One region of the Limnobacter sp. UBA7229 genome, then DNA from elsewhere that is predicted to be linked to it. Evidence: predicted binding sites of a transcription regulator. Region 1 holds the regulator's gene; the other holds the start of a gene.
The links. Region 1 encodes HrcA, which represses chaperone genes, less so after heat shock. Its sites were predicted from a motif close to TTAGCACTCNNNNNNNNNGAGTGCTAA; they were not measured.
Positions count from the first base shown of each region.

Region 2: the regulator HrcA is predicted to act here: its motif matches at 2,248-2,274, upstream of B4C79_RS11250 (co-chaperone GroES).

Region 1 is NZ_DKTN01000003.1:163,092-167,365, forward strand. Features, by position in the region: gene grpE (nucleotide exchange factor GrpE) at 1-564, opposite strand, end outside; gene hemH (ferrochelatase) at 708-1,814, opposite strand; gene hrcA (heat-inducible transcriptional repressor HrcA) at 1,880-2,896, opposite strand; gene B4C79_RS01315 (NAD(+)/NADH kinase) at 2,988-3,941, shown strand; gene recN (DNA repair protein RecN) at 3,931-4,274, shown strand, end outside.
Region 2 is NZ_DKTN01000020.1:91,764-96,037, forward strand. Features, by position in the region: gene B4C79_RS11235 (two-component system sensor histidine kinase NtrB) at 1-146, opposite strand, end outside; gene B4C79_RS11240 (TRAP transporter substrate-binding protein) at 260-1,273, shown strand; gene B4C79_RS11245 (peroxiredoxin family protein) at 1,274-2,131, opposite strand; gene B4C79_RS11250 (co-chaperone GroES) at 2,337-2,627, shown strand; gene groL (chaperonin GroEL) at 2,683-4,274, shown strand, end outside.

The DNA.
Region 1 (4,274 bases):
ACGGTCATTGATCAAATACCCCTTTTGCAACACCGCCACCACATGGTTGGGCGCAACAGCGGGCTCAACAGAGTCTCCCGGCACCATGGCCACCGCCTGGTGCTGATTGGGATTAAACTTTTCTCCCACGGGGTTAAGCACCATCACCCTGCCACGCTCAAATGCAGCTTCCAGTTGACGAAGGGTTGCAGCAACGCCGTCTTTCAATGCTTCCGGGGTCTGGTTTTCTACAGCCAGTGCCATTTCAAGACTGTCGCGAACGGGTACCAAGGATTCAGCAAACGATTCAATCGCGTACTTGTGTGCCTTGGCCACGTCTTCTTGAGTGCGGCGGCGCAGGTTTTCCATGTCGGCAGCCAGGCGCAAATACACCTCTCGGGATTTCTCCACCTCGTGGTGTGCATTTTCCAATGCTGCCTTCAGCACAGAGATTTCGTCTTGGGGCGCTTCTTGCTGAACAGCCTGTTCAGTCTCATTTTGGGTCTGCGCGCCTTGCTGCTGACCTTCTGGTGCCTGGGCAGACGTTTGTTCGTCCGTGGCCGGCTTTCCAGTGGGTTCTGACATGTCTTTTCCTCCATTAAAATTCAAAAGAGGCGACAGGCCTTTACCGGTCGCCCCTACTCTTGGCGGTAAATGAGGGCTTGAACGCGAAATTCAAGCCCAAAAAGTAGAAATACGCAGAATTACGCTGAATTGTTGGCAGAAACTTATTGCGCGCCCATTTCAAGCGCCAATTTTCGACTCTCGGCAAGTTCCTGTGCCATGGATTCTTCGTAACCCATGTCGACTGGCCAGCCCTGCATGTGCTGCGCGGTTATTTCGGACAGCATTGCCGCGGCCAGCTCGCTGTCATTCAGGCAGGCAATGTAATGAAACTCGCCTCCCCCCGCATGCTGAAAGTCTTCCCGGCCTTCCTGATTAATTTCCTCCAGCGTTTCAAGGCAATCGGCCATAAAACCTGGGCACATCACATCAATACGCTTGGTACCAGCCTGCCCCAAGGCTTCCAGGGTTTTATCGGTGTATGGCTCCAGCCATTTGGCTTTGCCAAATCGGCTTTGGAACGTAACCCTGTAATTGCCCTTTTGAAGCCCCAGTTCCTCGCCCAGTAAGCGCGCAGTTTTGTAACACTCGCAATGGTAAGGGTCGCCCTTGAGCAAGGTCATTTCAGGCACACCGTGAAAACTGAACAACAGCACATCACCCTGATCAAAATTCGGGCGCCCATTGACTTGCCAGTGCTTACGCACGCTCTCAGCCAGGGCATGGATATAAGCCGGGTGATCGTGATAGTGCTTCACCAAACGTAATTCGGGAATGTTGCGCACCGGCTTGGCCCAGTCAAACACCGCATCAAACACCGACGCAGTAGTAGCCGCCGCATATTGAGGATACAGAGGAAACACCAGCACACGGTCATAACCATCTTTGCGAAGCTGATCCATTCGACTGGCCACTGAGGGGTTGCCATAACGCATCGCCAAATCAACACGAACATCCCAGCGCCGGGCCTTGAAAGCCTCGCTAAGCACCTTGACCTGCCTTTTGCCAATCGCCAACAACGGAGAACCCTCATCGGTCCACACGGTGGCGTACTTGGCTGCGGATTTTTTGGGGCGGATCTGCAGAATGATGCCGTTCAAGATGATCCACCAGATCAATTTTGGAATTTCGACCACACGCGGATCTGACAAAAACTCTTTCAGATAACGCCGAAGCGATGGTGTGTCTGCATTGTCTGGAGTGCCAAGGTTAACAAGCAAAACAGCTGTTTTCTGGGGCGTGCCGTGACGAAAAGGGGCTTCGGTGCGCATGGATACTACCTAATGAACAACAAGCCTGAAAGTATACCCAAAGCTGACTGCCGGGGTGGCTCACCCTACTCCGGATCCGACAAAGCCGAAGAAACCAGCTTCGATGTGATATCCACAATCGGAATCAACCGCTCGTAGGCCATGCGTGTAGGGCCAATCACGCCCAGAGTGCCAACCACCTCACCGTTCACATGGTAAGGCGCCGAGATCACGCTCATCTCCTCCATGGGCACCAGGCTAGAATCACCACCGATGAAAATTTGCACACCTTCGGCCCTGTTGGAGCTTTCAAGCAGGCGCAACAACGCAGTGCGTTGTTCAAACACACCGAACATTTTTTTCAGTCGCTCCATGTCCGTCGACAAATCCGACACATCCAGCAGTTTTCGTTCTCCCGACAACAGCACCCCATCGGCCTGACTTTCCTCCGCCTCTGTACCCGCATTCACGGCAGCTTGCATCAATTTGCTAATATCCTGGCTAATTTGGTGGAGCTCTTCCGACAACCTCTGTTTGGCCTGCTGAAAACTCAAACCTGCAAAATGCTGGTTGAAGAAATTCGCCGCCATGGTCAATTCGCTTTGTGTGTAAGGCTTCTCGACAATCAATATTCTGTTTTGAACATCCCCGTCGGGTGTCACGATAATCAGCAACACCTTTCTATCCGACAAACTTAAAAATTCCACGTGTCGAAACAAAGCCGCCTTTTTCGGCGCTGTAATCACCCCGGCAAAAGAGGACAAACTGGAAAGCAAGTTCACTGCCTTGTTTAAAACACGGTTAGGGTCCTCACGTAGAATTCCTCCGCTTAGGGCGGATTGCACATCGATTGCCAAAGGTTTTACGGTAAGCAGAGAGTCAACAAACATGCGATACCCCTGAGGCGTGGGCACTCGACCCGCCGAAGTGTGGGGCGATACCACCAGGCGCAGTTCTTCAAGGTCCGCCATCACGTTTCGAATAGTGGCCGGACTCAAATCCAGCGTCGAATACTTGGACAAAGCCCTCGAACCCACCGGGTTGCCCTCTGTGATGTACCTTTCAACCAATGTTTTCAATATGGAACGGGCGCGTTCGTCTATCATCAATGTCACTTCAAATGCGTGTTGCGATACGATTGGGCTTAGGATTAACACCAAGGCTTCACTTTACGACAAAAACAGGGAATCAAGAATGCCGAAACAGAAAGGGATGTGCATTGCTGTGTTTGCCAAACATGGCGCCTCCCCAAAACAGGCCATTTGGCGAAGTGTGGTTGACCTACTGGCCGCCAACGCCTTCCATGTGCTGGTGTGCGATTCCATGTTGAGCAGCGGTTCTTCGAGAAAATCAAAACCTGAATGTGATGAAGCCAACTTTGAATTTGCCAATTTGGCCCTGATCAAAAAAAAGGCGAAAATTGCGGTCATCATTGGTGGCGACGGCACTTTTCTGGGCACAGCCCGAGAATTAGCCGACTGCAACATTCCCTTGATCGGCATTAATCAGGGCCGTCTGGGATTTCTCACCGACATTCGCCTCGACGACATCAACCCCACCCTGATCGACACCATCAACGGTCAATCGGTCTCGGAAAACCGGGCTTACCTTGAGGGTCAAATTTTGCGACAAGGCAAAGTGGTGGAAAATCACATTGCCTTAAATGACATCGTGATCAGCCGCGGTATCGTGGGCGGCATGGTTGAACTGCGTGTAGAAGTTGATGGTACATTTATGTACGACCTGCGTGCGGACGGCCTGATTGTGTCAACCCCCACGGGATCAACAGCCTACGCGCTTTCTGCCGATGGGCCAATTCTGCACCCAAGCCTTGCAGGCCTTTTGATTGTGCCTGTTGCGCCCCATGCGTTGACCAACCGGCCAATCGCCCTGCCCCAACACAGCACAATTGATATTTTTGTAACTGGCGGCAAGCAGACCGGCGTGCACTTTGACATGCAGTTCAATGGCCGCGCCAAAGTGGGTGATCAAATACGGATCAAGGTGTCACCACACCCTATCCAGCTTTTGCACCCGGCACGATATGATTACTTCGCCATGTTAAGGCAAAAATTGCACTGGAGTGCAAGCCCCACGGAAGCCCCCCACAAAACTCGAGGACTCAGAGACAGCGGCCATGCTAAGTAGTTTGACCATTCAAGATTTCGTTATTGTCGATAAACTCGATTTGCATTTCGCCCCAGGCATGTCGGTGTTGTCCGGAGAAACTGGCGCGGGCAAGTCCATTTTGATTGATGCGCTGTCGCTGTGCTTGGGCGCGCGAGCCGATGCATCGCAAGTTCGGGAAGGTTGCGAACGCGCCAATATCACAGCGGTATTCGAGTTGAACCCTGCGGCCAAAGCCATTCTCGATGAACAATCTATTGACTGCAGCGAGGGCGAAATGCACCTTCGCCGGGCCATTGAATCGAATGGCAGGTCAAAAGCCTACATCAACGGGACGCCGGTGCCTGCCAGCAC
Region 2 (4,274 bases), on a different contig from region 1:
TCCCGTTCATCTTGCTGGGCGTAGTAAACTGCGGCCACCAGCAAAGCCATCAAAAGTGAAAATACAAGCACAGGCATGCCAAACCTCATGGCTTGGCGGCGCTTGATCTTCTTTAAATTGGGCTCATAAGGGGCGAACACTTGCATGGCTGGATAGTGCCACGAAATGACGAAAAGATTTCAGAGCATGTGGAAACCCACAATGGTGAGGACGGTCCTACTCTGGAATTTTCAATGAATACTTACAAACTAGCCGCAATATGAAATATCTGTCAGCACTTGGAATTTTGCTTGGGCTTCACGGCGTTGCATTGGCACCCGCCAGTGCAGCACCGCCCATCCTGATCAAGTTCAGCCATGTTGTCGATGAAAACACCCCAAAGGGGATCGCTGCGCTGGAATTCAAAAAGCTGGTGGAAGAACGCACCCGTGGGCGGGTGAAAGTGGAGGTTTATCCGAACTCTTCGCTGTACAAAGACAGGGAAGAACTTGAAGCGCTTCAATTGGGAGCCGTTCAAATGCTTGCACCCTCGCTGGCCAAGTTCGGCCAACTGGGCATGCGCGATTTCGAGGTGTTCGACCTTCCCTACATTTTCCCGAATCGTCAGGTTCTAAAAACTGTCACTCAAGGTGAAATTGGCAAGCAGCTGCTGGCGCAACTTGAAGATCGCGGAATATTGGGACTGGCCTACTGGGACAATGGTTTCAAGGTGATGAGCGCCAACACACCGCTTCGACTACCCGAAGACCTGAAAGGCAAACGCATGCGAATACAGCCTTCACGGGTGCTCGAAGCCCAAATGGAGGCGCTGGGAGCCACGCCAATTCCACTGGCGTTCTCGGATGTACACACTGCACTGGAGACCGGTTTGGTCGATGGCACTGAAAATCCGCCCTCCAACCTGTACTCCAAAAAAATGCACGAAGTTCAGAAATACGTGGCGGTAACCAATCACGGTTATCTGGGCTATGCGGTAATCGTTAACCGCAAGTTCTGGAACAGCTTGCCCGCAGACATTCGCGTCACGCTTGAAAAAAGCATTGTCGACGCAACCCGCAAAAACGACGACGAAGCGGAGAAACTGAATGCGCAAGCCTTGGCCAAGGTGAAAGAATCCAAAAACACCAAAGTGGCGATATTGAACAATGCTGAAATCGAACTGTGGCGCAAGGCGCTTGAGCCAGTGCACCGTCGCATGGAAAGCCGTATTAGCAAAGAATTGATCAGCAGCATACGCAAAGCCGCTGCTGATCAGGCTACAGTAAGCAGGTAATCAGGCCTCTACGCCGCCCAGCTTTTGGCGTGCAACTTCCAGAAACTGCTCGGGTTCGGGTCGAACACGGTAATTTGACGTTTGGTCTGAGTACACAATTCGCCCATGTTTGTTGATGATCAACACTGTGGGTAACACAGTGTCTTCCCCATGCCCCATCCACTTCAGGCCAAATGGCACGCCGTTTTCATGCACCAGCTTTAACTTCTTGCTGGCCTTGAAATCAGTGTCTACAAAAAACCTCATCGGCACCTTGAATCGCTCGGCGAGTTCTTTGGTTTTGGTCTCCGGCTGCGGGCTGATGAGCGCCACTTTCACACCCAGGCGGTCAAGGTCAATGTAACGTGCCGCCACTTCGCCAATTTGTGTCATGCACAACGGGCACCAATTGCCCCTGTAAAACATCAGCAACCATGCTGATCCTTTGAATTGCTCGCTGGAAAAAGACTCACCATCCAGGGTATTCAGTTCGAATACCGGAAGTTTCTCACCCTCATTCAACAGGGCATTGTTGCGTTCACCCAGATTGGAATACCAAAAGATGTAGGCGATACTGCCAAAAAAGATCAAATTGCCGAGGATCAAGGGCAAGGGGTCCGCCTCCATGCCCGGATCGGTCAACACCAAGGCAATGCCGGTAAGGTTGGCCGCCATCAGCAAGTGGAGATTGCGTGATGTTCGGGCGCGCCTGCGCATGAACATCCACACAAACAGGTAAAAATTGGGCAAAGCCAACACAAACACCCCTATCCAGCCAGGGCCAAGCGGGCTGTGCCAACTCAGGGTAGCCACGTGCAACAGACTCAGGTTGATCAAGACTAAAAACAGGACAATGAAAACCGACTTTGCTTTGTTCATTCTGTGGGGCGTTGTATTAAATCGACCCCTAGTGTAAACAAAAGTGACTGACACCCTGCTTGCAGGCAACTTTTTTTCATCCCGCCCCTTGAAATACCTCCCCCCCACCCCTATCATTAGCACTCGATGACGGCGAGTGCTAACAAGGCATCCGTCAGTTTCTCTAAGCAATTCTTTTTAAAAGACAAATTTAGGAGTGGTATCCATGAACATTCGTCCGTTGCATGATCGCGTGATCGTGAAGCGTCTCGACAGCGAGCGCACAACAGCCTCTGGCATCGTGATCCCAGAAGCCGCCGCCGAGAAGCCCGATCAAGGTGAAGTGATTGCAGTTGGCCCAGGCAAGCGCGATGACAGCGGCAAGCTGATCGCCATGGATGTGAAGGTTGGCCAGCGCGTGTTGTTCGGCAAATATGCCGGCCAAGCCATCAAAGTGGATGGCAAGGAAGTGCTGGTGATGCGTGAAGAGGACATCATGGGCGTTATTGAAGCTTAAGTACAAAGCTTGATGACTAAGCCTAATTACACAGAATTCAAGAGGAAGATTAATCATGGCAGCTAAAGAAGTATTTTTCGGCGACGACGCACGCAGCCGCATGGTGCGTGGCGTAAACATTCTGGCCAACGCAGTGAAAGTTACCTTGGGCCCACGTGGCCGCAATGTGGTGCTCGAGCGTTCATTCGGCTCCCCCACCATCACCAAGGACGGCGTTTCCGTGGCCAAAGAAATCGAACTGAAAGACAAGTTCGAAAACATGGGCGCACAAATGGTCAAAGAAGTTGCTTCTCGCACTTCTGACAACGCAGGCGATGGCACAACAACCGCCACGGTTCTGGCCCAAGCCATTGTGAAAGAAGGCATGAAGTTTGTGACCGCGGGCATGAACCCAATGGACTTGAAGCGTGGCATTGACAAGGCCGTAAGCGCCGCAATCGTTGAACTGCGTGCATTGAGCAAGCCCTGCGCAACCACCAAGGCGATTGCACAAGTGGGCTCCATTTCCGCCAACAGCGACGAATCCATCGGCAACATCATTGCTGAAGCCATGGAAAAAGTAGGCAAGGAAGGCGTAATTACCGTTGAAGACGGCAAGAGCCTGGACAACGAACTGGATGTTGTTGAAGGCATGCAGTTTGACCGCGGTTACCTGAGCCCCTACTTCATCAACAACCAGGAAAAGCAGGTTGTTGCTCTAGACAACCCCTTCGTGCTGTTGCACGACAAGAAAATCAGCAACATCCGTGACCTGCTGCCCACACTGGAACAAGTGGCCAAGGCGGGCCGCCCATTGTTGATTATTGCTGAAGACATCGAAGGCGAAGCCCTGGCGACTTTGGTTGTAAACAACATTCGCGGCATTTTGAAAACTTGCGCAGTGAAGGCCCCTGGCTTCGGCGACCGCCGCAAAGCCATGCTGGAAGACATCGCCATTTTGACCGGCGGCGTTGTAATCGCTGAAGAAACCGGCATGAGCCTGGAAACTGTAACCCTGGAACACCTGGGTCAGGCCAAGCGCATTGAAGTGGGCAAAGAGAACACCACCATCATCGACGGTGCTGGCGACGGTGCAAACATCGAAGCCCGTGTAAAGCAGATTCGCGGCCAGATCGAAGAGTCATCTTCCGACTACGACCGTGAAAAGCTGCAAGAACGCGTGGCCAAGTTGGCTGGCGGCGTTGCAGTAATCAAGGTTGGTGCTGCAACCGAAGTTGAAATGAAGGAAAAGAAAGCCCGCGTAGAAGACGCCCTGCACGCAACACGCGCTGCTGTGGAAGAAGGCATTGTGCCTGGCGGCGGCGTAGCCCTGCTGCGTGCACGCGCCAAGATTGAAGGCTTGAAGGGCTTGAACCCCGACCAGGACGCAGGTATCAAGATTGTACTGCGCGCCATGGAAGAGCCACTGCGCATGATCGTGACCAACGCGGGTGAGGAATCATCTGTTGTGGCCAACAACGTGATGGGCGGCGAAGGCAACTACGGCTACAACGCGGCCACAGGCGAGTACGGCGACATGGTTGACATGGGTGTTTTGGATCCAACCAAGGTAACCCGCACAGCCTTGCAAAACGCAGCGTCTATTGCTTCATTGATGCTGACCACCGATTGCATGGTTGCTGACGCGGCCGATGACAAGCCTTCAGC